Regions from separate parts of the Viridibacillus sp. FSL H8-0110 genome, predicted to be linked through region 3. Evidence: riboswitches for the same ligand, from Rfam matches in the RefSeq annotation. Region 3 holds a riboswitch; each other region holds the start of a gene.
What was found. A riboswitch is a leader RNA that binds a small molecule or an ion and turns the genes downstream of it on or off. The one in region 3 is predicted to bind S-adenosylmethionine.

Region 1 (7,874 bases), 1.6 Mb from region 3:
AAAAGATAACATGGAACAGACATCACCATTAGTTGAGACCTCAGTTGCAGTTAGTCAGGTTATTGAGAAAATGCGTTCCTCTACTAGTGCTACGCTCGAAAAAACAACTGGAGTGTTAGAGAGAGTTCACCATTCAGCATTAGAACCAATGAGACAAGATGTACGTACTGAAGACGAAAATGAGATAATCCAGCAAACTCGTGATCAAATCACCAAAGTAAAACAACCAGTTACAACAGAAGATTCTACTAATCAATTTGGGCAAGTAACAAATTCAACACAAACTTTAGAGCAAAAGCTTAAACAGCGTCTATTTGATCGAGCAATTTCTCGCTATTCATATCATGTGCAGATGGCGAAATCAGGATTTAGAGTGACGCAGCCTAGCTTTTATCGTATTGCTTAGGAGAAGTGAATGTTTTGGCTAAAAATGCAAAAGTACAAAAAACAAATGCAGTGCGCTTATTGGACCAAAAAAAAGTCCCATACTCATTGACAGAATATGAAATCACAGACGGTCAAGTCGATGGTATTTCAGTTGCAGGTAAAATTGGGCAACCTGTCGAGAGTGTTTATAAAACGCTCATTTCTACAGCTAGTAAAGGGAGATTTTACGTTTTCGTCATTCCGGTAGCAGCAGAGCTTAATCTAAAGGCTGCTGCAAAGGCTGTTGGGGAAAAGAAGATAGAGATGCTACCTGTCAAAGATTTATTGCCAACTACAGGGTATATTAGAGGTGGCTGTTCGCCTATTGGTATGAAAAAGTTATTCCCAACCTTCATAGATGAATCAGCAAAAACGATTGACCGTATCTTTGTTAGTGCAGGGAAAATAGGCATGCAAATATGTATCCAACCGGCCGTTTTAGCAAAAATCATCGATGCGAAATTCGCAGCTATTATATAAATCTAGGACAGTATTATTTTAAATAGGAACGAATTTTGTTATAATAGTTTAGTTATCATTGAAAAGCCACTTTATGCTTGTTGCGTAGAGGGCTTTTCATTTTTCTGTAGAAAGAAGGATTCTAGTGAATAAAATAAATAGTTGGCGCTGGGGATTTTTTATGACGGGACTTATCGTCATTGCGCTCGGTGTTTCGTTAACAATTAAAGGGCAAACCTTTGGGGTAGGCTCATGGGATGTACTGCATATAGGTCTATTCAAAAACTTCGGTTTTTCCATTGGTAGTTGGTCAATTATTACTGGCATAATTATTATTGGTATTACAGCAATTGGTACTCGTCAATTGCCTAAGATAGGGACCTTTATCAATATGGTGTGTATCGGTATTTTTATTGATTTCTTCAATTGGTTATTGCCTGATGTTGATCATTTAGCACTACAATTTCTTAGCTTCGTAATCGGTATTATTTTAATAGGTTTAGGTGGCGGAATGTACATCTCAGCAAATCTTGGGGCAGGTCCTCGTGATAGCTTGATGCTTTTAGCTGTAGACAAGTTGGGTTTAAGTATTACTAAAGCCCGTACAATTATGGAAATTGCAGTTGCTGTAGCAGGATGGTTACTTGGTGGTCCTGTAGGTCTTGGTACTGTCCTTATGGCATTTGGTCTTGGTCCTATTGTTCAATTTTCGCTTGCGTATAGCCGCAAATTATTATTGAAATGTATTGGCGAAGAACAAGTAACATTTTCAGAGTTAACGAAATAAGTAGAAAGTGAGTAGATAATTGTCTACTCACTTTTTTAGTACTCTAGAATAAGATGAGTGAGTCATAACAGAGAAATTTAGAAGAGGTTATGAATGATGAATTACTTAATAGAATGTACTGTTTCCATCAAAATAATCTAGAAAAGTAAGTATTCTAATTTTTCTGAGTGTACAACTGTGTTTCTTGTAAGGACAGTATGTCTAGTTATTGCAATGAATTTCATATCGCTGTTGGTAATAGTTCTTTTCAGATGTACAAATAACGATGAAAGTATGCTACAATATTTTTATCGAAAATTGAAAGGATGATATTCTTGTCAAACGTACTGAACACATTCGTAGACGACAACTTGCAACAACTGCGCGACCAAGGCTTATACAACGAAATAGATCCAGTAGAAGGCCCGAACGGTTCAGTTATTCAAGTGCGTGGCAAAAATTTGGTCAACCTATCTTCAAATAACTATCTTGGCTTAGCAACAAATGATAAATTAAAGAAAATTGCTCAAGAAGCAATCGAAAAATACGGCGTAGGTGCTGGAGCAGTCCGCACAATCAATGGTACACTCGATCTTCACGTTAAATTAGAAGAGAAACTAGCAGAATTTAAAGGTACAGAAGCAGCCATTTCATATCAATCAGGATTCAACTGTAATATGGCAGCCATTTCGGCTGTTATGGATAAAAATGATGCTATCCTTTCTGATCAACTAAATCACGCATCTATTATAGATGGTTGTCGCTTATCAAAAGCAAAAATTATTGCTTTTAATCACTCTGACATGGACGATTTACGTGCCAAAGCAAAAGCAGCAACTGAATCAGGCTTATACAATAAAGTAATGGTCATCACTGACGGTGTGTTTTCAATGGATGGAGATATCGCAAAACTTCCTGAAATCGTAGAAATTGCGAAAGAATTTGATCTTATTACATATGTGGATGATGCTCATGGATCAGGTGTAACAGGTAAAGGGAAAGGTACTGTGAAGCACTTCGGTTTAGAAAAAGAGATCGACTTCCAAATCGGTACACTGTCTAAAGCAATTGGTGTAGTAGGTGGTTACGTAGCTGGTAAGAAGAATTTAATTGATTGGTTAAAAGTACGTTCTCGTCCATTTTTATTTTCAACAGCTTTACCACCAGGTGATGTTGCTGCAATCACTGCAGCTGTTCAAATGTTAATTGATTCAACAGAACTTTGCGATAAACTGTGGGAAAATGGCGATTATTTAAAAGCGGGTCTGAAAAAACTTGGTTTTAACATCGGCGCATCTGAAACACCGATTACACCGTGTATCATTGGTGACGAAAAACTAACTCAAGCCTTTTCTGCTCGTCTCTTTGAAGAAGGCGTATACGCTAAATCAATCGTCTTCCCAACTGTACCAAAAGGCACTGGACGCGTACGTAATATGCCAACTGCCGCACATACAAAAGAAATGCTAGACGAAGCTTTAGCGACTTATGAAAAAGTAGGTAAAGAGCTAGGCGTAATTTTTTAATATAAAAAATGCTCAGCGCTATGTGTGCTGGGCATTTTATTAGGAAATTTTCTTTGTTAAATCTATAACCATCTGTGATTATGTGACTGTTTTATTGATATAGTTATTAAACCCATGCACTGAAAAGCTAACTTATGAGATAAGTTAGCTTTTCAGTTTATAAATACTTAAAATAAATTTAGTTTTGAGATACGAGTTATTGCTTCATGAAGCCTGTCCTCATCAACAAGTAAGCCAACACGTACGTACCCTTCTCCATATTCACCAAAACCATTACCCGCAGCAACTGCTACATCAGCCTGTTCTAGCAATAAATCAGCAAATGTTTCACTCGTATATCCTTTTGGTACAGGAAGCCATGCAAAGAATGATCCTTTTGGAGCTGTCACTGCCCAGCCAATACGATCGCAAGCGACTTTTAATGCGTTCCGGCGGCTTTCATACATAGCCACTAACTCAGTTACACAATCTTGTGAACTAGAAAGTGCTGCAATACCAGCCTCTTGCACAGCAGGAAATAGGCTGACAAATAAATGGTCTTGTACTAAATTTAATGCTTCAATTAACTTTGCGTTACCAACGGCAAAGCCGACCCGCCAACCGGCCATATTATACGTTTTCGATAAAGTATACAACTCAACCCCGACATCTTTAGCACCTTCAGCTTGTAAAAAGCTCACTGGTTTTTCACTATCAAATCCAATTGCTCCATATGCAAAGTCATGCATTACTGCAATATCGTGATCTTTCGCAAACTGCACAGTTTCATCGAAAAATGATAAATTAGCAACAGCACCAGTTGGGTTGTTTGGGTAATTTAAATACATTAATTTCGCACGAGCTTTTACCTCATCTGACACAGTTGTGTAATCAGGTAGGAAGTTGTTTTCCGCTAGTAATGGAAGTGTATCGAACTTGACATCCGCTAGTGCTACGCCTGACCAATAGTCCGGATAACCAGGGTCTGGGAGTAGCATTGAATCACCAGGGTTCATAATAGCTAAAGGTAATTCAACTACACCAATTTTTGTGCCGAAAAGTATGGCTACTTCCGTATCTGTATCAATTTCAACGCCGTATTCTCGCGCATAAAATTCAGCAATGGCTTCCTTGAATTCTGGCAAGCCACGGAATGGAGAGTATTTATGAGTTTGCGGATTAATAACAGCTTCCTGCATAGCTTTTATAATATGAGGAGGCGTTGGTTGGTCTGGATTTCCTTGGCCTAAATTGATGACATCTCTACCTTCCGCAACTGCGGCACCTACTTTTTGTACTAAAGTTGCGAAAAACTGCTTCGGCAACTGTTGTAATCTCGTTGAAAATTCCATCTTCGAACAAACCCCCTTGAATTATTTTCTTTAATAACTTGTTATCCACAAAATCTTTCTTATAAAAACGCTATACACAACAACTACTTTGTGGATAAAATAGACGTATGTATAAAATAGTCGCAATAATAAGAGAAATATTATAACCTTTTTAAGAAAATGTCTACAGGTGGTGGAGTTATGAAAATTGCATGTATACAATTAAATGTTGCCTTCGGGGACATCGAAAAAAATTTTACAAACGTCGAAAAGTTTATCAGGGAGGCCGCTGATAAGGGGGCGGAACTCGCAATTCTTCCCGAAATGTGGAATTCTAGCTATGCTTTAGAGAAATTAGAAGACCTTGCAGATCCGAACGGGGAACGCACAAAGAATTTTCTACAAAAGCTTTCAGAAGAATTACAAATTCATATTGTTGGTGGCTCGGTATCAACGAAAAAAGATGGTAAATTCTATAATACGATGTACGTATATAACAACAAAGGGGAGCTTGTCAGCGAATATGATAAAGCGCATCTTTTCCGTCTAATGGACGAGCATTTGTATTTATCAGCTGGCGATAAGCAAAATAACTTTGAACTGGGTGATATTCCAGCAGCTGGTGTTATCTGCTACGATATTCGTTTTCCAGAGTGGTTACGTCTTCATGCATTGAACGGAGCGAAAGTAATTTTCGTTTCTGCACAATGGCCAACGCCACGTATTGATCATTGGAAAACGTTATTACAAGCACGTGCAATTGAAAGCCAGTGTTTTGTTATTGCAGTAAATAGAATTAGCCATAAAAAACAAAATTTCAACGGTCAATCGATGGTTATTGAACCTTGGGGTGAAGTGTTATGGACTGGTGGAGAAGATGAAGAAATGGCGATTATCGATGTCGATTTCTCTATAGTGGATGAAATTCGCCAACGAATCCCGGTATATGATGATCGTCGTCCTGAATTATATAAAGATATTTTGAAATAATTCAAAGTTTCAAAAAAGTGTTTGACATCTACATTATTTCACAGTAATATTTAGTTCATAACTTACAAACGAATATTGAATTTTATCTAGAGAGACCGAGGGATAGGCCCTATGACGTCCGGCAACCCCCTGCCAAAGGGAAGGTGCCAATTCCTACAGAATGAGTACATTCTGGAAGATAAATCGCCAATTTACACTTACGATGCTTCTTTCAGATAACCGAAAGAAGCGTTTTTTAATACAGCAAATTCCAAGTATTTCTATAGAAGTTACATAATTTAAACAGATTTGAGGGGATACAATATGCTAGAGATTCAGAATCTTACAAAAGTATATAAAACCAAGAAGGGTACGGTAACGGGTGTAGACAACGTATCGTTGACAATCGATGAAGGTGAAGTTTTCGGTATTGTTGGCTATTCTGGCGCAGGAAAAAGCTCGCTTCTACGTTGTATCAATTTATTAGAGCGACCAACAAGTGGCAGTATCGTAGTAAATGGTCAAGATTTAACAAAATTAAAAGGTGAACAACTTCGTAAAGCGCGTTTGAAAATCGGAATGATATTCCAACATTTTTACTTAATCAGTCAAAAAACGGTTGGCGAAAATATTGAATTTGCTTTAAAAGCAGCGGCTACACCACCGAAGCTGATTAATGCTCGTGTAAAAGAATTGCTTGAAATGGTAGGTTTATCTGAGAAAATAGACGTTTACCCAGCACAATTAAGTGGTGGTCAAAAGCAACGTGTCGGCATTGCCCGCGCACTTGCAAATAATCCATCCGTACTACTTTGTGATGAAGCGACATCAGCACTTGACCCAAAAACAACGGTTTCCATTTTACGCTTACTAAAAAAGATCAATCGTGAGCTAAATATTACAATCATCCTTATCACGCACGAAATGGATGTTGTGAAAGAAATTTGTGATCGAATGGTTATTATGCAAGATGGAAGAGTCATTGAAGAAGGGGCAGTTTACGACGTTTTTGCAAATCCGGTTGAGCCATTAACACAAGAATTTATTAGCAGCGTTGTATCATTTGAACTGCCACCAACGATTCTTAAAGGTGTGACAGGGGAAATTGTGAAAGTACTATTCAAAGGAGATGTAGCTGGAGAGGGCGTCATTTCAGATATGATTCAAAACTTTGAAGTACGTGGTAATTTCTTGCACGGCACAATTGAATATATTCAAGAAAAACCTCTTGGCATTTTCTTAATGGAGCTACAAGGTCAACCGGATAATGTAGGGAGAGCTATTTCTTATATGGAAGGACGCGGTGCGTTTGTGGAGGTGATTAACAATGCTATTTGATTTCGAGCACTTTATTAGTATGCTTCCAGACATTTGGAAAGCATTTGGTGAAACGTTACTGATGATTGGTATTTCACTTAGCATTTCACTAATTATTGGTTTACCACTTGGAATTATACTATTTGTTACAAGCAAAGGTTTATTTTTACGTAATCGTTTTTTTAACGGAATTTTAGGGTTTATCGTCAATCTAGTTCGTTCCGTTCCGTATATCATTCTATTAGTAGCGTTGTTCCCGCTAACAAAAATACTGGTTGGAGATACAATTGGTCCCGTAGCGGCAAGTGTTTCATTATCTGTAGCAGCCATTCCGTTCTTTGCGAGACTTGTAGAAACGTCTATGCGTGAAGTTGATAAAGGTGTCATCGAGGCATCAATAGCTGTCGGTGCAACACCGTGGATGATTATACGAGATGTGCTATTACCTGAAGCGAAATCGGGTATTATCCAAGGTGTGACAATGACGATTATTAGTTTAGTCGCATATTCCGCAATGGCTGGTATTGTCGGCGGCGGTGGAATTGGCGACCTAGCTATTCGCTTTGGTTACTACCGCTATGACAACACAATTATGATTGCGACAGTTGTCATTTTAATTGTTATTGTCCAAATTATTCAACTTTCAGGCGATGCCATTTCAAAAGCAATTGATAAACGATAAAGGGGAGATTTGAAAATGAAAAAGTTTTTACTAGCAGCGTTATTATTCGTATTAGCAACAGTTTTAGTTGCATGTGGTAACAAAGATGAAAGCAAACCAAAAGATTCAAAAGACATTAAAATTGGCGCAACTGCAGGGCCGTATAGTGACATGTTAAATAAAGCAATCATCCCGCAATTAGAGAAAAAAGGGTATAAAGTAAAAACAGTTGAATTCAGTGACTACGTACAACCAAACAAAGCATTAGATTCTGGTGATATTGATGCAAACCTTTTCCAACATTCAATTTATCTTGAAAACTTTAATGAACAAAATAAAATGAAATTAACTGGTCTAATTAACGTACCAACTGCACCAATGGGCTTCTTTGCAAAAGATTTTAAATCAATTGATGGTATTAAAGACGGCGCAAAAGTAGC
Region 2 (7,874 bases), 1.0 Mb from region 3:
GATGAAACCGTTGCGAAACTTTGGAATACAACAGAGTCAGCGATTTATGACTTCCGTAAAGAAAATGGCATCGTACCAGTATACAAAATGGTAGATACATGTGCTGCTGAATTTGAATCAGAAACACCATACTTCTACGGTACATACGAAGATGAAAATGAATCAATCAAGTCAGATCGTGAATCTGTAATCGTGCTTGGATCAGGTCCAATTCGTATCGGACAAGGGGTAGAATTTGACTACGCAACAGTACACTCTGTTTGGGCGATTAAAGAAGCAGGGTACGAGGCAATCATTATTAACTCAAACCCAGAAACAGTTTCAACTGACTTCTCAATCTCTGATAAGCTTTACTTCGAGCCATTAACAATCGAAGATGTTATGCACATCATTGATCTTGAACAACCAAAAGGTGTTGTCGTACAATTTGGTGGCCAAACAGCTATTAACCTAGCAGATAAATTGGAAGCAAGAGGCGTGAAAATTTTAGGAACATCACTAGATGCAATTGACCGTGCTGAATCACGCGACCGTTTCGAGGAAGCACTACACGAAATCGGTATCCCACAACCGATGGGGAAAACGGCTACTTCTGCTGAAGAAGCGATTGTTATTGCTAAGAGAATCGGATTCCCAGTTTTAGTGAGACCATCATATGTACTAGGTGGACGCGCAATGGAAATCGTTTATAACGAAGAAGAACTACAGTATTACATGGAGCATGCGGTTGAAGCTAGCCCAGAGCACCCAGTATTAGTTGATAGATACTTAACTGGTACAGAAATTGAAGTAGATGCGATTTGTGACGGCGAAAACGTCTTGATCCCAGGTATTATGGAGCATATCGAACGTGCAGGTGTTCACTCAGGTGACTCGATTGCAGTATATCCACCTCAACAACTGTCTCAAAAACATATTGATACATTAACAGACTATACAACTCGTTTAGCCAAAGGTTTGGAAATCAAAGGTTTAATGAACATCCAGTATGTAATTTCTGATGACGAAGTATATGTTATCGAAGTAAACCCACGTGCATCACGGACAGTACCGTTCTTAAGTAAAATTACGAACTTACCGATGGCGAATATTGCAACAAAAGCGATACTGGGTCAATCAATTGTGGAACAAGGTTACCAAACTGGTTTGGCACCGATTCAAAAAGGTGTTTACGTGAAAGTACCAGTATTCAGCTTTGCTAAATTGCGTCGGGTTGACATTACATTAGGACCTGAAATGAAATCAACAGGTGAAGTAATGGGGAAAGATAGTACACTAGAAAAAGCGCTATATAAAGGTCTAGTAGCAGCTGGAATGGATATTAAGGATCACGGTTCAGTCTTAATGACAGTAGCGGACAAAGATAAAGACGAAGCAATTGCTTTAGCTAGACGCTTTACGAATATCGGCTATAGTATTTTAGCAACACCAGGTACTGCAAAAGCAATTGAAGAAGCAGGTATAAAAGCGAGTGTTGTTGATAAAATCGGATCAAATGGTCCTACTTTACTAGACGTTATCCAAAATGGCGGTGCTCAATTAATCGTCAATACACTAACAAAAGGAAAACAACCTGCACGTGACGGTTTCCGTATCCGCCGTGAATCAGTAGAAAATGGGGTTCCATGCTTAACATCTCTTGATACTGCAGAGGCGATGCTTCGAGTAATCGAATCTATGACCTTTACAGCTGAAGAAATGCCTAAGCAGGAGGTGCGAGGATGATTCACCAAGAACGTATGCAAGTTGTACGCCAACAGCAAATTGCTGAGGATATTTTTGAGCTGACTTTAACAGGTCAGCTTGTCCTAGATATGAAACAACCGGGTCAATTCGTCCATGTACGTGTAACGGATACATTTGAACCTTTACTAAGAAGACCGATTAGCATCGCATCAATTGATCATGAACTATTGCAGTTCACAATGATTTACCGAGCAGAAGGTCGTGGTACTACAATCTTATCGGCAAAACGACCAGGTGAAGAAGTGGATGTACTTGGCCCGCTAGGACACGGTTTCCCTGTAGAAGAAGTAGAACCAGGGCAAACAGCACTATTAGTTGGTGGTGGTATTGGAGTTCCTCCTTTGTATCAGCTATCAAAAGAATTGCATGCAAAGGGAGTACGTACGATTCACGTATTAGGATTCCAATCTGAAAACAACGTCTTTTACGAAAAGGAATTTTCTAATTTAGACGACACATACATCGTAACAGTAGATGGTAGTCAAGGAACAAAAGGATTTGTCACAGACTTATTAAAAGAAACAGCACCTAAATTTGATGTTTTTTATAGCTGTGGACCAACTCCGATGCTAGGGGCATTAGAGCAAACTTATCCTGATAAAAAAGGATTCCTTTCCTTTGAAGAACGTATGGGCTGCGGCATCGGAGCTTGCTATGCTTGCGTATGTAATACAACAGATGCAACAGAAAAAGAATACTTGAAGATCTGTTCTGACGGTCCAGTCTTCCCAAGAGGAGTTGTGAAGCTATGAATAGATTACAAGTCGAATTACCAGGCTTATCATTAAAAAATCCAATTATCCCAGCTTCGGGCTGCTTCGGATTTGGACAAGAATATGCACAGCTTTATGATCTATCAAAGCTAGGTGCAATAATGATAAAAGCTACAACATTAGAAACACGCTCAGGTAACCCAACGCCACGTGTTGCTGAAACAGCGGCGGGTATGTTAAATGCCATTGGCTTACAAAATCCAGGTTTAGAGCATGTTTTATCACATGAACTTCCATGGTTAGAAAAATATGATGTGCCGATTATTGCTAATGTGGCTGGAACAGAAACTGCCGATTATGTAGCAGTAGCAGAGGCTATTTCAAAAGCACCAAATGTACATGCATTAGAGTTGAATATTTCATGTCCAAATGTTAAATGTGGTGGTATTCAATTCGGTACAGATCCGAAATCAGCAAGTGACTTAACGGCAGCAGTAAAAGCGGTATCAGATGTACCTGTATATGTAAAATTATCACCAAATGTAACGAATATTTCTGAAATCGCAAAAGCTGTAGAAGCAGGCGGAGCAGACGGTATTACGATGATTAATACATTAATCGGTATGCGTTTGCATCCGAGAACAGGAAAACCGATTATTGCTAACGGTACTGGAGGGTTATCAGGTCCAGCTGTTAAACCGGTAGCAATTCGTATGGTCCATGAAGTAAGCAGAAACGTTAATATTCCGATCATTGGAATGGGAGGAGTTGCAACTGCAGAGGATGTTATCGACTTCCTATCTGTAGGGGCAAGTGCTGTAGCAGTAGGTACTGCAAACTTTGTGGATCCATTCGTCTGCCCAAATATTATAGAAGCATTACCACAAAAGCTAGATGAATTAGGTTATAACAAATTAACAGATGTAATTGGAAGGAGCCACCGCTAAATGAATAATAAGCCTATTATCGCGTTAGATTTTCCAGATGAACAGAAAGTAATGACATTTCTTTCTCAGTTCAATGAGCCACTATTTGTGAAGGTGGGTCTTGAGCTTTATTTACAAGCAGGGCCAGACATTATACGCAAAATTAAAGCACAAGGTCACGACATTTTTTTAGATTTAAAACTGCATGATATTCCAAATACGGTGAAATCAGCGATGAAGGGCTTAGCAAAACTTGGTGTGGACCTAGTCAATGTCCATGCTGCAGGCGGTTCAAATATGATGGCGGCTGCTCTTGAAGGATTAAAAGAGGGAACTGAGGAAGGTAATAAGCGACCAGTTTTAATTGCAGTAACTCAGTTAACCTCGACGACTGAAGAGGAAATGCAAAACGAGCAACAAATCAATTTATCTTTAGATCAATCAGTAATGCATTATGCCAAACTTGCACAATCAGCTGGTTTAGATGGTGTTGTCTGCTCTGTACTTGAAGCAAAAGCAATCAGCGAAGTATGTGGAGAAAGCTTCCTAAAAGTAACACCAGGTATACGTATGGTTGGTGGTGTTGCACATGATCAAAAACGCGTTGCTACACCTGATTTTGCACGCGAAGAAGGCTCGACGCAAATCGTTGTAGGTCGTGCTATTACACAAGCAGAAAATCCAGTTGAAGCGTACCATGCTGTACAGCAATTATGGGGAGGACAACAATAATGACAATTCAAAAAGAAGTAGCACAAGGTATGTTAGAAGTAGGAGCAGTAGAGCTAAGTCCGAATGATCCATTTACTTGGGCATCAGGTATTAAATCACCAATCTACTGTGATACACGTTTAACAATTTCTTTTCCAAAAGTACGTACAACAATCGCAAACGGCCTTGCAGCGCTTATTAAAGAAAATTTCCCGGAAACAGATGTAGTAGCTGGTACAGCAACAGCGGGAATACCACATGCAGCATGGGTAAGCGACATTTTAGACTTACCTATGGTATATGTACGTTCAAAACCAAAAGACCATGGTCGTGGTAACCAAACAGAAGGAAAGCTTTCTGAAGGTCAAAAAGTAGTTGTAGTAGAAGATATTATTTCGACAGGTGGTTCTAGCATTACAGCAGTAGAAGCACTTCGTCGTGAAGGCGCTGAAGTACTTGGTGTCGTTTCAGTATATTCATATAAATTACCACGTGCTGAACAGGCTTTTGCGGAAGTGGGTGTTCCTTACTATTGCCTATCAAACTTTGAAGCATTAGTTGAAGCAGCAAAAGAATCAGGTGCTATTAATGAATCAGACATTCCAGGTTTACTACAATGGCATGCTGATTTAAAAGCCGGGAACTTAAAATAATAATACAAATATAGGTGCTTTTAAACTAGCAAGGGAAAAGAAATTATCTCTTGCTAGTTTTTTTATTGTGCAAAATGCTACTTTATAAAGAATCATTTTAAATGAAGAAAATAATTGTATATATGTTGCTTAATTATGGAAATTGTTTTAAAATCAATTAAACCAATAAGTTAACTAGGGATATTAAGTGGATTTCTTTACTTGAGAAACTGAAGGAAATGGCCCACTGAAGTTTCAGCAACACCTAATTTTTAGGAAGGAGCTAACTTCAACATGATTGCGTGCAATTATGAGAGATAAGAGTTGAATTAGTCCCCCTCAACTCTCTTTCTAGAAGATGTAGAAAGAGAGTTTTTTAATAGAAGTCGTTTATTCCATAATTGGTAAATAACAAAGAGAGAGGTTATAAAGATGGTACAAAGAATTGATGGGAAACAAGGTAAATTTGTATTGGATGCTGCAACACAAGTTGGAAGTGTCATTTTAAAAGTAAAAGATTTGGAACGTCAAATTGCATTTTACGAAAATGTAGTTGGTCTTGTCGTTTTAGAAAAAAGTACACAACATGCTAAATTTGGTGGTAAAGGCAGTAACAACGTTATTTTTGAATTAGAAAAAACCGCGGAAAAATTACAAACCGCTAAAAGTACGGGTTTATTCCATACAGCTTTTTTATTACCAAGTAGAGAAGCGTTTGCAACGAAATTTTTCGAAATTCTACGTAATAAGGAAACGATAGATAGTCCGATAGAGCAATCTTCACGTTTCCCGCACTTTGAACGCTATATTCCAATTGCTAGGTTAGATAGTGCGAGTGATCACGGTTATAGTGAGGCGTTTTATATATATGATATTGAAGGAAATGGTATAGAAATATATGCGGATCGTCATCGTGAAGATTGGGATAAGTATCCTGGTGGAAGTAATCCTCTTAATTTCAAAGAGTTAGCTCCATTAGCTGATTTTGAAACAGATGGGAAATTACCAGCTGAAACAATAATTGGTCATGTTCATTTGCGAATAGCAAATATAGAGGAATCCGTAGATTTCTATATAAATAAATTAGGTTTTGAAAAACAGATGATTATTGATACAGCATTTTTTATTTCAGTAGGGGGCTATCATCACCATCTTGCGGGAAATGTATGGTCGGGTGAAGGACTTCAAAAGGCAGCTGAAAATGAATCAGGATTGAAAGAAGTACGTTTTAAATTACCAACAACAGAAAGTTATGAGACAGCAAAAAATTATATTAAACAACAAATACAAATTCAAGATTTAGGGGATGAGTTTGTTGTAGAAGATCCAAGTGGAAATCGTATGGTTTTTGAAATTGCATAAAACAAAAAATCGAATCGTTATAAAAGGTAACAAAATGAAGTTTAGTTGTTGTATTTTTTAACATCACTACTAAAATTATTGAAGTATGATTAGACTTAGTAGAAAATTTATCGCATGCCCAAATGCTTGTAGCAAAGTCCTACCTTTATATAGAAAGTTATTTATAATGATCCAAATATAAGTAAAAACAACGATTGAAAAAGCTAAATTAGATAATGTGAAAATAGGATTTGGTACAACGGAGAAGTGATTAAGGCAGTGCAGTAAATAGTAAAAGGAGTCGCGTTTGAAAAATGTGCGACTCCTTTTAAGTGTTCTTAAATCTTATTATTTTAATTTCATGATTAATTCTTCATCGGGTGTTACATACAATGTCTTTTGCTCGAAGTAAATAACAAAACCAGGTTTAGAACCATTTGGTTTTTTTACTTGACGTACCTCTGTGTAATCGACAGGTACGGACGACGATTCACGTGCTTTACTGAAATAGGCTGATAAAGTTGCCGCTTCTAGTAAAGTTTGTTCATCTGGTTCAGAAGAGTGAATAACGACATGTGATCCTGGGATATCCTTTGTATGCAACCAAATTTCAGATTTACGTGCGATTTTAAATGTTAAATAATCATTTTGTTTATTGTTTTTGCCAACTGAAATGTCAATACCAGTGGAAGATTTGAATTTTTCTGGAGTTGGTTTAGTTGGTTTTTTACGTCGTTTTGAAGCACGTAATTTCAAGTAGCCTTGTTCAGCTAACTCTTCACGAATTTCTTCTATATCAGCTGGAGCAGCTTGTTGTACTTGTTGCGATAGCATTTCAAAGTAGGCTAAATCTCCTTGCGTTTTATTGAGTTGCTCTTGCACCATGATAAGTGCGTTTTTCGCCTTGTTGTACTTAGTATAGTAGCTCTGTGCATTTTCAACAGGTGTTTTCCGTTCGCTAATAGGGATCGTGATTTCTTCACTGTCCTCACTATAATAATTAACAACAGTAACTTCCTTTTGCCCTTTTTCAAATGCGTACAAGTTGGCCATTAATAACTCACCGAATAATTGGAATTGGTCTAAATTGTTTGCTCGATCCAAATCCTTTTGGAGTTTTTTTAACTTTAATTTAAGTTTGCTAATTTCATTTTGTAACCAGCGTTCTAAATCACCAGCTTGTTGTTTAACGCGGTCTCTCTCAGCTCTTGCAAAGAATACGCGATCCAGTAGACTGCTAAGGTTTGAGTAGCTTGTATGCTCACCTTCTAGATGTGTTAATTTCACTGGTGAAAAATATGTTTTCCCTTTTACTTCAGCGTAGGTTGGTGAATTCCCTCCAATTTTAAATTCTTCAATAAATAAAGAGAAGAGGTCAGCAATTGGTTGCCCTGTAGCTTCACTTCTGTATAACAATTCAGTAGCATGTAAGGGAGAAAAGCCTGTAAAATTCTGTACTATTTCTTGAGTGTTTTTTTCTTCAGCAAAGAATAGTTGTATTGATTCCCTACTTACTGTTTTAGGGTCTTCCTTATCTTGTTCTGGTGGTGCGATAAAAGGTTGGCCAGGCAAAACAGTACGGTAACTATTCATAGCAGGTGGTAGATGCTTTAAGCTATCTACGATTTTGTCTGTTTCTTTGTCGACTAAAATTAAATTGCTATGACGCCCCATGATTTCCGCGTGCAATTCCCTCGTGATTGGGTCACCAATTTCATTTTTACTAGCAATTTTCAAGATGAGGACGCGGTCAGCACCTTGTTGTTGTATTGATTCAATAAATCCACCTTCAATATGTTTACGAA
Region 3 (7,874 bases):
AAAGGAGAACGGATGGAGTATGGGCGCAAATCTTTATTACAGTTACGAGAGCAAGTAGGCATCGTATTTCAAGATCCAGATTCTCAATTATTTTCTGGCACTGTAAAACAGGATATCTCGTTTGGTCCAATTAATCTTGGCTGGTCTAAAGAAAAAGTAGTTGAACAAATTGACTGGGCGATGCAAGAAACTGAAGTTATCGCCCTACAACAAAAACCAATTCATTTTTTAAGTTTAGGACAGAAAAAACGTGTTGCTATTGCTGGAGTTTTAGCAATGAATCCCGATGTCTTAATATTAGATGAACCATCTGCAGGTCTCGATGCATATTATTCTAAACAAATCATGTCACTTTTAAATACGATTCATAAACCGCATAAAACTATTATTTTATCGACACATGATGTGCATTTTGCATATGAATGGGCTGATGAGATCATTGTCATGAGTGATGGACAAATTCTATATCATGGTGATCCTGTCTCCGTTTTTAAACAACCTAACTTACTTTCAAAAGCTCATCTTGAGAAGCCATGGGTATTTGAAACGGCAGAGCAATTACTGCAAAACGGCATGTTAGCAATTGATGTCCCCTTCCCTCGAAATAGGGAGCAATTATTTCAACAATTTAAGGCAGACATAACAGTAAAGTAACAATTATTATTCTTAAACCATACTAGTATTTTTCTAGTATGGTTTTTATTTTCTCTTAGACGCTGGATTTTGATCTTATCTATATAGACTACCGAGGTTTATACTTAATCAATATTTATTCATACGATAATATTATAGTTATTACTATTTACAATTAATATAGAAATAAACAAAGCCACGAGCGACTTTTTACCATGGCTTTGTTTATTTTTCTTCTATTTAATTTTTTGCTTGTTCTAAAGTGGTTTTTTCTATTTAGTATCCGCTTTTTTTTATACTACAAATCAGCCAGCACCTTTTTTAATAGAATTATTTGAATATATAAAAGAAAATTCCGACTTCATGAATGTCATTCTTGGTCCAACTTCTGCTCATTTAGTAGTTATTCAACAATGGTTAGATAGTGGTATGAAACAAACACCCTATGAAATATCATTAATACTTTTCAATTTGACGGTTCAAGGACCTAGATCTTCTATTGGACTCTGAATTAAAGGCAGGATTATAAACTTTTCATCTTTTTATCAAAAGCAAACAGTCAGTTGATGAGATTGTAATGGCAGCTGGCTGTTTCTTCAAATACATGCTTTACAGGAATCTCAGCTAATTTCATCTTAATTGCCTTCATTTTCATTTATTCTAGATAACTGGTTCTTGTCCCCATAGAAAAAACACCTCCACGTTGATTTTTAGAAGTAGGATACCCAATTTTTCAACGAAAGGTGTTTTTATTTGTCTCATTTTTCTATGTCAGTACATAATTTTTCTCGTAGCATTTAAAATATAGTTAAGAAATTTGTTCTTTTAAGAAAGTGACTAAGTCTAAGTGATTAGCTGGTGTAACACCATGTCCGTCTGGATAGCTCTTAAACGTGACAGCTGCACCTAATGACTCAAAGAAGTCCTTACTTTCAAGACCCCATTGATGCGGTAGAACATAATCATATTCACCATGAGAGATGAAAATTGGCATATGTTCCACTGATTGTTTATGATATTCGTTTTTCACAAAATCAGGAATATAACCACTTAAAGCGACAACTGCTGTCAACTTATCGCCTAAAACAAATGCTAGTGACTGTGCTAAAATAGCTCCTTGGCTGAAGCCCATTAATACAACTTTCTCTACATCAATATTATAAACGAAAGAAGCTTCATCTATAAATTCTCGGATAAAATGAACTACTTTATCAAAAACTGGACGATCTGGTTCCCCTATATCTTGAATTGTAAAGAAGGCATAACCAGGTTTATGTGTAATAGGGCCACGCAAACTAAAAATATGACAACTATCTTTAAATTCAGCTACTAATCCAGGTAAATCTTGCTCATTACTCCCCATTCCATGTAATAAGAAAATGGCTGGGTATTTTTTAGATGGATCCATATTTTTTGGTTCTGTATGAATAAATGTAAAAGGTGAGTTCATTAATTGTCTTCCCTTCGAGATAAACTATATTTATAATAGCATAAAGTATGCTTTGTTGGTGCTCACCTTTAGATTTTAATAGAAAATGGTCTTTACTTATAAAGAGTATCTACAAAAAAAGAAAATGCCCTATGCTATTTTACTAATAGAATAGAGCATTTATTTATATTATTCCCACTCAAATGGTGTTTCTTGGTACACATAGTAGTTCAGCCAGTTAGAGAACAATAAATGCGTATGTGAACGCCAAGTATTATATGGCTGTTTTGCTGGATCATCATTTGGAAAATAATTTTGAGGAACTTCTATATTCAACCCTTTTGCAACGTCACGTGAATATTCGTCTGCCAAAGTATGAGCATCGTATTCTAAATGCCCAGTTATCATGATGTGCTTTTCATCTTCTGACATGACAATAAATACTCCAGCATCATCAGAGGCTGAAAGTAGTTTGAGCTTTGGATGAGCTTCAACTTCTTCAATAGATACAGATGTATTCCGTGAGTGTGGTGCAGTGAATATATCATTAAAACCTCGAACAAGCTTTACAGTTGGATCTTTGATTGTATGATCATAAATTCCTGAGCATTTCTTCGCAAGTGGGAATTTCCCAATACCATAATGATGATAAAGTGCTGCTTGTGCACCCCAACAGATATGTAACACAGAAGTGACATTTGTTTTAGTCCAATCCATAATACTGACGATTTCTTTCCAAAAATCAACATCTTCAAACTCCATTAATTCAATCGGTGCACCCGTTATAATCATGCCGTCAAAGCGTCGGTGCTTAACATGTTCAAACGTCGTATAAAATGATTCTAAATGTGTTTTACTAACATTTTTTGAAACATACGTTGCAGTATTTAAAAACGTTACGTTTACTTGTAGAGGTGTATTACCAAGTAGACGTAATAATTGAAGCTCAGTTTTCTCTTTTTCTGGCATTAAATTCAAAATTAATATATTTAAAGGACGAATATTTTGGCTTTTTGAACGGTCCTCTTCCATTACGAAGATTTTTTCCTCTTTTAGTAATTCCGTTGCTGGAAGGTTTTTCGGAATATTAATTGGCATAGCTATTTCTCTCCTTTTTGTCTATTATGTACACGCATATAAAAAGCCCTCATTCTAAGGATAAGAATGAGGGCTAACTTAACACGCTCGTTTCTTATCTTCCAAGACTTTTGTCTTGTAGGACTTAGCACCTTTCTGATTAAATCAGAGGTTGCTGAAGCTTCACAGGGCCTTATCCCTCTGCTTCTCTTGATAAGAATATGTAATTGATTTAATCCTATCATTAAATTGTCAGATAAGCAAACATTTCTGTCAATTTAACCATAGGAAATAAGCCCTCATAGTTTTCCTATAGGGCTTTAGAAAAGTATTTTAAAACAGGGTAATTCAGTATGTTTAATACAGTATAAATCATATTCCATTTTTATGCAACAATTACAAATCAGTTATATATAACAACTGATTTTCTGCTACATTCCTTACCTTATAACCATTTGGATTATTCCTTTGCCATCTCCAAGCATCTCGACACATATCTTCCAAAGTTTTTTCTGCTACCCAATTCAGTTGTTGTTTTGCTTTTGTCGCATCTGCATAGCTAATGGTAACATCACCTTCACGTCGATCACTTATTAGGTATTTAATTGGAATACCTGAGACATATTCAAATGTTTTTACAACTTGTAGGACGCTATATCCTTCACCAGTACCTAGATTAAATACTCTCCATCCATACTTTCCTTTTAAACTTTCTAACGCTTTTACATGACCTTTTGCCAAGTCTACTACGTGAATATAATCACGAATACCGGTTCCATCAAGCGTTGGATAGTCATTTCCATATATATTTAAAAAAGGTAATTTACCCGTTGCCACTTGCGTAATATAAGGCATCAAATTATTCGGAACGGAAAAAGGATCTTCTCCTATCATGCCACTTTCATGTGCTCCAATTGGATTAAAATATCGTAATGAAACAATGGAAAAAGAATGATTGGATTGTGCAAATTCATATAAGAATTTTTCAACAGCTAGCTTTGTTGTTCCATAGGGATTCGTTGTATTTAAGGTTGCAGTTTCAGGGATAGGACATTGTTCTGGGGTGCCATAGACAGTTGCTGATGAACTGAAAACGAGTTGACGTACTTTATACTTATTCATTAGTTCGACTAACTGGATTGTGCTTACCAAATTCTGCAAGTAGTATTTAATTGGATTGTGGAGGGATTCTGAAACAGATTTGGAACCTGCTAAATGAATGACGCTATCGATTGAATAGTTTTGAAACACCTTTTCTAAATCTTCTTTATGACTAATATCTACGGAGAGACATGTTATTTTTTTCTTTGTGATTGCTTGCATACGATTGATTACTTCTTTATTACTATTAATAAAATTATCTACAATAATGATTTCATGACCAGCTTGGATTAACTCGATACATATATGTGAGCCAATATATCCTGCTCCACCAGTTACTAGAATGTTCAATGCTTCTCTCCATTTCTTAACTTCTTTGAATTACTTATTACATTCTTCCTCCTAGAACGAGATGTCTTTAGGATAATCGCCTCCTTTAATACAAATCCGTTTGTAACTTGTCTAAATTTAAAAATCTAGAGAATTGCTAATAAAAACTTAGTGATGATCAAGTATTGTTACATCTATTATCTGTTTCTTTTCATTTTGAGCCTGTAAATACTGACTCACTGTTTTGTCATACATAGAATGAAATGAGAATCTATCTTCAAAATAACGGCAACCTGCATGACCAAGTTGCAGCCTTAAGTCGCTATTCTCTAGTAATTGAATCAACTTGTCTTTAATAACTTGTATATCATGATTTACTATATACCCTGTTTCATTATCGATAATGAGTTCTTGTACACCCCCTACATTCGAAGCGATAACTGGTAACTGAGCTCTCATTGCCTCCAAGATAGAAATAGGTAGTCCTTCAAAATTAGACAAAAGGACAAAGATGTCAGCCTGTTGTAGTTGTGTTTCTATATCATCACGAGAACCTAGAAATGTAACGCGGTGGTCGATACCATTTTGTAGCGTTAACGTTTTTGCAGCTTCCATCTCTTTTCCATCACCTATGAAAACTAGCTGCCACTCATTTTCTTTCATTGAGGAAAGAACTTCAATCAAAAGATCTTGACGCTTAGGTTGCTCAAATCTTGCTACCATAACGATTTTTGATATTTTATTTTGAGGAAAGCTATGTTTATTACTATTCTGAATACCATTATGAATCGTCGTCATTTTTTCTTTTTTGCCAACTTTTTTTTTGATAGCAAGTGCGTAATCATAATTTGAAACAGTAATAATTCTAGTCGTTTTTCTCGCAAATGCCCTCTCGATTTGTTGATAAATCCAACGTTTTATTGGTTTTACTCCTTCAGTAAATGCCCAACCATGTGCAGTAAAGACAGTTGGTATATTTAAAGAAAAAGCTGCTAACCTACCAACTACACCCGCTTTTGATGAATGAAGAGCTACTACATCTGGATTAATACGACGTAATATGGAACGTATTTCAAAAAATGCACGAATATCAGCTACAAGGTGAATAGCCCATTTTAAATTTTGAAGTTGAATAATGCTTATATTCTTTTCATTTAACGGCTTAAAAATGAGTTCTCCTTTTGAAGTGAGTATTGTTACTTCATGTCCATCTAAAGCAAGTTGTTTTGTGAGAGCAAGTACATGTGTTTGAGCTCCGCCAGTTGTATCTAATTTCGTGATTATTTGAACAATTTTCATTAACTCACCTTTCTTTGATCTTTGTGTTTGCCAATATACGCTGATTAATGAAACTGTTCTCCATATGACCAATTTATTTACCTTGAAACCACCATTAACGAATGCTTATGATTACACAAATACTTTGCTGCAATTATCTGGTTTTTAATATGGAATTAATAGCCGCTGTTAACAGTCAAACATTACTGCCTGTAATACAGTTACAAATACTAAAAACCTTCTAAGAATCTATTATGTATAAGTGAAATAAGCTATTATTTCTTTTTACTCCATCATTTTTGGCTTCACATGTCAGTTTACTGGATGATCAAACTTCATTATTTTTCGACTTGCTCGCAATACATGGCCATTTATATAGATGAAATATAACTTGAATTACATATCAATAAGCTCCTTCTCGACTAAAAACCACACGAATAGTGCGAATTAATATTTTGATATCGAGTAGTAAAGAGCAATTCTCTACGTAATCAATGTCATAATTTATTTTTCTTCCATGAGGAATATTAGAACGTCCATTTATTTGCGCCAATCCTGTAATTCCTGGTTTCATATTCAATCTTTTAGCCTGTTCTACATTATAATAAGCTGTAATTTCAGGTACTTCAGGTCTTGGTCCTACTAGACTCATTTCACCTTTTAAAACATTAATAATTTGTGGTAGTTCATCTAAGCTCAGTTTTCTTAGTAACTTCCCTATACCTGTCATCCTCGTATCCTGTGAGTTCTTAAAAACAAACTGTTCGGGGACCCCACCTTCCCAGTCAGTCACTTTACACTTCTTACTAAGATCATTACGCATCGTCCTGAACTTCCAAATTTGAAAGTTTGAGTAATTTAATCCCGTTCTCTCTTGTGTAAAGAAAATAGGTCTTCCAGATACAATTAGTAATGCAATAGCAATTATTAGCATCATAAGTACAATAATAGGCAAAAGAATACTAGAAACAACTACATCTAATAGTCTCTTTCCATATTTAGCATAAAACCTAGGTCTATACATTACATTTATATGCATATCAAACCTCCTTTTTTACCATCAATTTCGAACTACACTTATAACAAATGTATTGATTCTATTAATTGATTTAGAATACACATTCCATTTTTATCGAAAATAAAATATTTCATAGAAGATAAAAATTTGCGTCAAGTTCATTCTAAACCTTATTTTTCACGGTCTTTTCTTTAAGAAATATATGAACATATTTCTTCTTTTATGATGAAATCTAAGTTAAGTATATTTATTTTTTAAACATTTCTATATCAATGAAGGTAAAACACTAAGAAAAAGCATCATGTTATAGTTTTTTTGAAAATTTAATAAGGTTTGCAACACTTCCATAGTAAAAACCAACTTTATAATAGTTTATTTTGAAAATACATACAATTTTCCACAAAAAAATCAAATGCCTACTATAAGACATTTGATTTACCATAAAATTTTTATTTTGAACTTTTTACAGAGTTAACTAAATCCTCACTAAAGTTTGCCAATTTTTTTGATACTGTTGAGACAGATTCAATTGATGATATACCTACTTTATGACTATTCTAGTCCGAATCTGTATCATAAACTGTTACAAAATCTATTTATTAGAACTCGGAATCTTCACTCTAAAAATGATAGATGATTTATTTACTATAACCCCAAACAACAATTCGATTGTTACATTTTGTATATTTACATAATTAAAGCTACCATATAGTAGTAATATATAGATCATTTTTAGAGGCAAGCCAATATAAATATCACTTGTATTAATATATTTCACTAGTGAAGATGAACTAAAATCTCTTTTTTTAATCTTAAAACATTTATAAACATTGAACATTCAGAGAATATTTATCAAATAATATGAAATTACTAAAGTTTATCTGTTACATAATAGCTTTAGTATGTTAAAATATTTCTTAAAATTACTTTTGCAACTAAGGAGTGCTTGCATGTGAAAATCGAAAAATCAAAAAAAATGGCTATGTTTCCAAAAGCAATATTCGGTGA
Region 4 (7,874 bases), 1.9 Mb from region 3:
AGTTCTTTATCAAGCTCTTCAAACGCTTGTTTAATACCTAAAGTGCCAGCCTTAACATTCAGCATATCTTGACTTGTTTCAAGTAATAACAAATCCGCTCCACCGTTAATTAATGCCTTAGCTTGCACGTAAAAGTCATACAATAGCTCATCAAATGTAATACCACCAGTTACTGATAAGGTTTTAGTCGTTGGTCCCATTGCACCAGCAACATATCGTGGCCATTCAGGTGTTGACAATTCATCCGCTACTTTTTTAGCGATTTGCACTGCTAATAAGTTAATTTCATGCGCTTGATCACCCAATGCATATTCATTTAATACAACAGGAGTCCCACCAAATGTATTCGTACTAATAATATCTGAACCCGCCTCTAAATAAGCACGGTGTACATTTTCGATCACGTCAGGTCGTGTGATATTCAAATATTCATTACAGCCATCATATTCATCTCCACCAAAATCCTCGGGAGTTAAATTAGCATTTTGGAGCATAGTCCCCATTGCACCGTCTAATATAAGAATATGTTGTTGGAGTCGTTCTTTAATTGGTTGTTTTAACATAGTTGTGATCTCCTACTTTCTGTTGATCTAGCTCTTGAATATAATGAATCAATTCTACTGACATATCGTAACGTGTAAATGGCGTAATGATATAAATACCATTAAATAACTCTGCGGCTGTATCGATTAATTCCTTAGCAATCGCTATTCCTTCTGCAGTTGCAAGATTTTTATCATTACCCGTTGCGCGCATTCTTTCAAGTACTTCATCAGAGAGCTTAATCCCTGGTACTTCATGATGTAAAAACTCTGAATTTCGGATACCTGTTAGTGGCATGATTCCTATGAAAATAGGGGTTTCTAAATGTTTAGTAGCTTCATATATCTCTATTATTTTTTCCTTCGTATATACAGGCTGTGTGATGAAATAATCTGCTCCACACTCAATTTTCTTTTCTAATCTTTTTACGGCTCTATCAAGCACTCGTACATTAGGATTAAATGCAGCTGCAATAGAGAAATTAGCCTTTTTACGAAGAGGTTTACCTGAGAATGATATCCCTTCATTCAACTGTTTAATTAATTGAAGTAACTCTAGGCTTGAGACATCATAAACACTAGTTGCACCTGGGAAATCACCTACTTTTGTAGGGTCTCCAGTAACTGCTAAAATCTCATTAATACCTAATGCATCAAGACCCATTAAATGCGATTGTAAGCCGATGAGATTGCGATCACGACAAGTAATATGAGCAAGGGAACGAATATTATTTTGCATTTTCAAAATTGAGCCCATTGCCATGTTACTAATACGAGGGGATGCCAATGAATTATCAGCCATAGTGACAGCATCAACACCTGTTTCATTGAGTATTTGCGCCCCCTCTATAAAGGCAGTGGTATCAAGGTGGCGAGGTGTATCGAGTTCTACAATGATTGTACGTTCCTTTTTCGCCTTTTCGTGAAGTGGCTCATGCTGATCAGGAGTCGCTTCTTTAATCTCGATTACTTTTTTCTTCTTTACAATTTTATTTTCAATTGGTGGTAGGTCAGCAATACGTTTTTTTACAGCTTCTATATGCTTCGGTGTCGTACCACAACATCCTCCAATTAATCGAACACCTTGGTCACGTAGTAAAACACCAGCACGGCCAAAATAATCAGCCTCTGATTCGTAAACAATTTTGCCATCTTCTACATCTAGCAAACTAGCATTTGGATATGCAGATAAGAATGCCTTGGATGGCAATTCTACATCCTCAAACGCTTGGATTGTATGGTGAGGGCCTAAACGGCAATTTACTCCAACAATATCTGCACCCAAAGCTTCTAATTGGTGCAATGCATCATTTAATAATAAGCCATTTTGTAAAATACCTGGTTCATGCATTGATACTTGCGAGATGATTGGTACATCAGTCAATTTTCTCAAATGTTGCACTACAGATGAAAGTTCCTCAAAATCATAGTACGTCTCTAGTAATAAACCATCCGGATTACCTGCTAATAGATACCCCGCTTGCTCATCTAATGCAGCTATGATTTCAGCTAGTGTCGCTTCACTTTTACGAATACCGCGAATACCACCAATTGTCCCTAAGACAAATTGGCCTCCTGGTGCTGCAGCATGTTTTGCAATGGCGATTGCCGATTCATTAAACTCCTTTACAGAGCTCTCTAAACCATAACGTTCTAATTTAATGGCATTCGCTGTATACGTATTAGTCTGAATAATGTCAGCGCCTGATTTTATATATTGTTGGTGTATATTTTCAATCACTTCAGGCTTGGTAATGTTTAATTCCTCATAACAATAATCAATTCCGTAAGAATATAATAAAGTGCCCATCGCACCGTCAGCTGTTAACACTTGTGTTTGCAATTTTTCAAGTAATCCCATTAAAATCCCTTCCTTTCTACATAAAAAAGCCTTCTTATGGATAAGAAGGCTTGACGATTACGATGTTCGCTCCTTCTTATCTTTTCGGACAATCTGTAAATCCGCTGGAGTTAGCACCTGACCAGATGGCTGGTTGCTGAAGCTTCAAAGGGCCAGTCCCTCAGCTTCTCTTGATAAGAAATATATATTTAATTGTTAGAATAATTAAAAGAATCATAACCCTAGAAAAGAATATCGTCAAGAGCGTTTTTAGAATTATAGCAAAACTCTGTATTATAAGTATATTTTAGCTACAAAACAAAAAAGATGAGTTTTGGCAATTACTTGTTGAAACAACAATCATTTCTTCATGACTATTTATTTGCAAAAATTTTATTAGCTGATGTCTTATCATAACTTTTTATTTCAACCAATTCACCTTGAATAATCAGTCGCTTAGAACCATCATAATTACATGTAACGAGCGTTATCATTTTTTCATTTGAATCATTTATGACATCAATTTGCTCCGGTTGTACAATATGCATTTTATCAATTTTATATTCATAGATTTTTTTAAAGTCGGTTACATAAACTTGCATACCTTCCTCCGCATTAGTAAGAGGACTAAAGAGTGCCTTCCCATTATTCATATTATGACCCGCTAAGGCATAATTAGCTTTTCCCATCTTTTGTTCACGTTTCATCGTACCAGCACCAATTGCTAAGTTTGTATTCGATACACCATATAAAATAGGTAATCGCATATTCACTTGAGGTACACTAATAGCTCCAATGGCATTTAGTTTTTTTTGATTGAATTGTGCCTTTACAACATCTTTGACATTTAAATCATCCACTTGCTGAAAATCAAATGACGCATCTAGATTCTTCATTGCTGACGCTATGTCTTGTTGCTCAATCGTTGCCTTCGACATATTCGAAATGAAATATCCCATAATAGGCTGATAGAAAATAAAAACTAAACCAATTACTAGCAAGAAAATGCCTAATATCAAACTTCCCTTTTTCTGCATGTTATCCACCTTCTTTTCTCATTCATTTTAATAGTAACAATTCACTTAGCACTTTCAAGCAGTTTGACATAACGTTAAAATTAACCCAAAAAGAAAGAGCTAATGAAATTGGTATCCCTTAGCTCTTTTCTACCTACCTTGATTGTTTTTTAATGTATTTTTGCTAGAATTGATTCTGCTGTTTCTTTCCCGTTCTTAATACAAGGGCCAATACCTACACCGTAATAAGAACAACCTGCAAGTAATACATTTTCATATGCAGTGGCCATTTTAGTTGATAAAGCTTCTACTGTTTTTCCATGACCAAGATGGTAAACTGGCATTAAATCATTCCACTTTGTCACTTCTACAACAGTAGGCTCTGCTTCTATATTCAAGCTTTTTGCAATATCCTCTAAAGCAATTTCAGTTAATTCCTCTTTACTTGAATGCTTCATTTCTTCAAAATCTGGGTTTGAGTTTTTATAAAATAAACGCACAAGTAATTTGCCGTCTTTTGAAGTATGACTCCATTTACGACTTGTCCATGTACAAGCATTACATTTGACATCACTGTTTTCAGAAACGATAAAACCTGTACCGTCTGCAGGTAATTGGCTATCGGGAATATTAAAACCTAAATACATCGTAATTAGTGAGGCATTGCTAAAATCGTTGAAGTCCTCGTCCAAATTCGGATCTTTTAATAGTTTTTGAGTTACATCATGTGGTGTTGTTAACACGATAAAATCAGCTTCAATTGCTTCGTGATTATCAAATGTCAATTTATATTTGTCGCCGCTTTTTTCGATATGATTTGTTGAAACGCCTTTTAGAATTGTAACGTCTGCTAACTTCTCTTCAAAACTGGTAAATAAAGAAGATAATCCATTTTTAAAGGATATGAATTTTTTATTTGCCGCTTTTTGAAATTCTTCTTTATGTGCGCCAAACCCTTTAATAATACTTCCGTACTGCTCTTTATACTCGAGTAAATACGGTAATGTTGAAGCCATTGTCAGCGTGTCTAACTTCCCTGAATAGACCCCTGATAACACTGGAGCGATTTGTTTTTCAACAAGCTCTTTTCCTAAGAAATGCTCTAAGAAAGAACCGATTGAGCTATTCTTTGTGAAATGCTCATTAGGCATTTCTAAATCTTTTAACGCCTCTTTTTTTCCTTCTGCTGAAACTAATGAGCTACTTTCAAGGGACTCTACACTTGTAGGAATGCCAAAAACGCTGTCTGCTGGAATCGCGTGCAATGTATTATTTGTGTAAATATACGAAATTCCTGTACCATTATATACAAGATCATCTTGTAACCCTAAGTCTTCTACTAATGGCATAACACTAGAATGACGTGCAACAATCGAATCTGCACCCGTCTCCAAAATAAAGCCATCTTTTTCTACTGAGTGCATTTTACCACCTAAGTAGTCATTCTTTTCAATCAATACTAAATCTATATCTAAGCCTTTGTCCTCTTTTTCCTTTTGTAAATAATGCATAGTAGTAAGACCTGTTATACCGCCACCAACTACAACAACTGTTTTCAATATATTCACTCCTCACAACGGATTCTGTTTTATTTTAATTGGTTGTTTGTAGTTCTAGTATAAACTTTCATTTTCGAAACTGTCATGATATCCATCACAAATTCACGCACTTATTTGCGAACGTTTACACCTTTGTCAAATTTAACGTGGCCTTTTCATAAATATTCTTGAAATTTTCTTTATACAGTACATTTATTTCTGAAAAAGGGTAATGAATAAATACTTACTTTTCTATCGATACTTTTTTTGAAGGGAGTTTATTATGGATTTATTAATTACAATCCTATTACTATTAGTTTGCCTGTTATTATCAAATGTAATTGGACATTATATTCCATTTATACCTACAGCACTAATCCAAATAGCACTTGGCGTTCTATTAGCTATATTCGCTAATGAAATGACGCTTCAGCTTGAATCTGAATGGTTTTTATTACTTTTTGTTGCCCCACTTTTGTATAATGACGGACGCAATTTCCCTAGAGAAGAACTGTGGAAAATGCGCACACCTATTCTTGGGAATGCCATTATATTAGTCCTTCTAACGACGCTCGGCGGTGGTTACTTTATCCATTGGCTAATTCCTGATATACCTCTAGCTGCTGCATTTGCACTTGCAGCCATTTTATCACCAACAGATCCTGTAGCAGTAAACGGTATTGCAAAGCGTATTCAAATACCCGAGAAGATTTTAAACCTCGTTCGTGGTGAATCACTTATTAATGATGCCTCTGGTTTAGTTGCTTTCAAATTCGCCGTGGCAGCTGTTGTGACAGGGTACTTTTCAATTAAGGAAGCTTTTTTCGAGTTTACTTATACATTTTTGGCTGGGGCTATACTTGGTCTAATTTTAGGTATCATCATTACGCAACTGCGCTTTACACTTCGAAAAAAAGGCATCCATGATGTCGTTTTTCATTCATTATTACAGCTTTTAACACCTTTTATCATTTATTTCATTGCAGAGGATGTCTTTCATGCATCAGGGGTCATTGCAGTCGTTGTAGGTGGAATTGTGCATGCACTTGTAAAAGATCATACTGAGACTTTAATTGCTGAAGAACAAATAATTACAGAAAACACTTGGTCCATCGTGCTGTTCATTTTAAACGGAGTCGTATTCCTGTTACTTGGATTAAACATTCCGTTGTCGATGACAGAAACGTTAGAGAATCCATCCATGAATAACTGGCAAATTATCGGTTACTCTATTGCAATTGGTTTTGTTATTTTAGGTATTCGTTTCATTTGGTCATATGCTTTTTCTCACTATGAATATAAAAAAGACGCAATTCAAGAAATAGAAAGGCCTAGTCTGAAGGCGAGTTTGCTGACTAGCTTAACAGGCGTTCGTGGCGCTGTAACGATGGCCGGTGTTTTATCACTTCCTTTACTAGTTGATAACGGAGATTTGTTTCCAGAGCGTTCGCTGATTTTGTTTTTAGCATCTAGTGTTATTTTATTTACATTGCTAATTGCTACAATTTTCTTACCTCTTTTAATTGATGAAGAAGAAGTTTTAGAAATACGAGAAGGAAAGCTCACTTTTAATGAAGCCAAAAAACGCTTACTGCTTGCTTCAGTCCGTAAAATAAATACAGTGATGACTGAAGAAAACCAAACTGTAGCTTTTGAATTAATAGACGAAGCAAAAATGATGTTCAATCAAATCGATGTAGAGCTCAACGCAGAAAAATTAGCTTCTAAAGAACGCAAGCATCAAATAAAAAAACTACGTTTAATTGGGTTAAAAGCAGAAAAGGACTATATAGAAAAGAATCAAAAGGACCAAAACTTAGATCCGGATATATACTCTGCATGCCAAGCTGCTTTTAAAGAACGCGAAAAGAATATTAGTAATCCAAATCGCCCAAAAGTAATCACTATTCTCTATAGAATTTTACTTCACTGGAAAACTACTCGAAAAAGATACAGTTTAAATAAGGATAAACGGATTGAATATTTCCGCCAAAAGAAAGAGTTACGTATGCACGCTTTAGGAGCAGGCATTGATGCTCTAGAACAATATGCAAAATCAGAAGAAAACCCTGATCTTGCTAATTCTATTATTTACGAATATCGCAGAATTATGGATAGGATGAAGCAATCCGTCACTCGAAATTCTGAACGCCGCGATGAAATAAAAGAGGAATTACGCGCTCTTTTAATTGAAACTGAACGTTTGGAAATCCAAAAAATGTACGAAGCCGGTGAAATTGACCGAACAGAAGAAAAAGAATTGCGTAGATTTGTAAACTATATTGAAAGCATATCGTTGTATGAAATGAGTGAATAAAAGAAAAAGAACGACTGACATAGTCAGTCGTTCTTTTTTACTGTACAGATTTTTTGACAGTTGTCTTATTTTATAGACATAGATAAAATAATTAACTCTTTTGGAGAAGAAGTCAAAATTTCTATTCCATCCTTTTTTATTAGAACATCATCTTCAATACGAACTCCACCTACATTAGGTAAATAAATACCAGGTTCAACCGTTAACACCATTCCTTCTTGTAATACCTCTTCCGAAACTGGAGACATGAAAATGTCCTCATGAATATCTAACCCTATCCCATGTCCAGAACCATGCCCATATTGCTTTCCGAATCCTTTTTCTTCTATATACTGTCTAGTCAAAGCATCAGCTTCTTTGCCAGTAATGCCTACCTTCATATGCGCCAGTGCATTTTCTAATGCGCCATGAACAATATTATAGATTTCTATCATTTCTTCTGTTGGTTGTCCTATAGCAATTGTGCGTGTCATGTCTGAACGATAGCCATCATAACAAGCCCCAAAATCAAGCGTTATGATATCCCCTTCTTCTATTAACTTATTACTAGCGACACCATGTGGTAATGCTGATCGATACCCTGAAGCTACAATCATATCAAAGGCAGATGAAGTAGCTCCT

Region 1: linked by a shared signal. The riboswitch ahead of MHH98_RS19605 (methionine ABC transporter ATP-binding protein) and the one ahead of metA (homoserine O-acetyltransferase MetA) in region 3 are both predicted to bind S-adenosylmethionine.
Region 2: linked by a shared signal. The riboswitch ahead of MHH98_RS17020 (VOC family protein) and the one ahead of metA (homoserine O-acetyltransferase MetA) in region 3 are both predicted to bind S-adenosylmethionine.
Region 4: linked by a shared signal. The riboswitch ahead of MHH98_RS02295 (bifunctional homocysteine S-methyltransferase/methylenetetrahydrofolate reductase) and the one ahead of metA (homoserine O-acetyltransferase MetA) in region 3 are both predicted to bind S-adenosylmethionine.

What each region holds. Positions count from the first base shown of each region.
Region 1 is NZ_JBBOPJ010000001.1:3,949,300-3,957,173, reverse strand. Features, by position in the region: gene MHH98_RS19635 (hypothetical protein) at 1-406, shown strand, start outside; gene ybaK (Cys-tRNA(Pro) deacylase) at 421-906, shown strand; gene MHH98_RS19625 (YczE/YyaS/YitT family protein) at 1,031-1,672, shown strand; gene MHH98_RS19620 (glycine C-acetyltransferase) at 1,978-3,177, shown strand; gene MHH98_RS19615 (pyridoxal phosphate-dependent aminotransferase) at 3,345-4,508, opposite strand; gene MHH98_RS19610 (carbon-nitrogen family hydrolase) at 4,689-5,477, shown strand; SAM riboswitch class I at 5,557-5,662, shown strand; gene MHH98_RS19605 (methionine ABC transporter ATP-binding protein) at 5,781-6,794, shown strand; gene MHH98_RS19600 (methionine ABC transporter permease) at 6,784-7,455, shown strand; gene MHH98_RS19595 (MetQ/NlpA family ABC transporter substrate-binding protein) at 7,471-7,874, shown strand, end outside.
Region 2 is NZ_JBBOPJ010000001.1:3,388,016-3,395,889, reverse strand. Features, by position in the region: gene carB (carbamoyl-phosphate synthase large subunit) at 1-1,725, shown strand, start outside; gene MHH98_RS17040 (dihydroorotate dehydrogenase electron transfer subunit) at 1,722-2,498, shown strand; gene MHH98_RS17035 (dihydroorotate dehydrogenase) at 2,495-3,406, shown strand; gene pyrF (orotidine-5'-phosphate decarboxylase) at 3,407-4,117, shown strand; gene pyrE (orotate phosphoribosyltransferase) at 4,117-4,749, shown strand; SAM riboswitch class I at 4,943-5,052, shown strand; gene MHH98_RS17020 (VOC family protein) at 5,161-6,090, shown strand; gene MHH98_RS17015 (Rqc2 family fibronectin-binding protein) at 6,418-7,874, opposite strand, start outside.
Region 3 is NZ_JBBOPJ010000001.1:2,363,198-2,371,071, forward strand. Features, by position in the region: gene MHH98_RS11805 (energy-coupling factor ABC transporter ATP-binding protein) at 1-654, shown strand, start outside; gene MHH98_RS11810 (alpha/beta hydrolase) at 1,442-2,083, opposite strand; gene metA (homoserine O-acetyltransferase MetA) at 2,252-3,160, opposite strand; SAM riboswitch class I at 3,252-3,359, opposite strand; gene galE (UDP-glucose 4-epimerase GalE) at 3,536-4,591, opposite strand; gene MHH98_RS11825 (glycosyltransferase family 4 protein) at 4,739-5,869, opposite strand; gene MHH98_RS11830 (sugar transferase) at 6,252-6,887, opposite strand; gene MHH98_RS11835 (aminotransferase class I/II-fold pyridoxal phosphate-dependent enzyme) at 7,819-7,874, shown strand, end outside.
Region 4 is NZ_JBBOPJ010000001.1:444,436-452,309, reverse strand. Features, by position in the region: gene metH (methionine synthase) at 1-563, opposite strand, end outside; gene MHH98_RS02295 (bifunctional homocysteine S-methyltransferase/methylenetetrahydrofolate reductase) at 544-2,403, opposite strand; SAM riboswitch class I at 2,477-2,583, opposite strand; gene MHH98_RS02290 (class A sortase) at 2,757-3,419, opposite strand; gene MHH98_RS02285 (protoporphyrinogen oxidase) at 3,569-4,957, opposite strand; gene MHH98_RS02280 (Na+/H+ antiporter) at 5,220-7,253, shown strand; gene MHH98_RS02275 (M24 family metallopeptidase) at 7,319-7,874, opposite strand, start outside.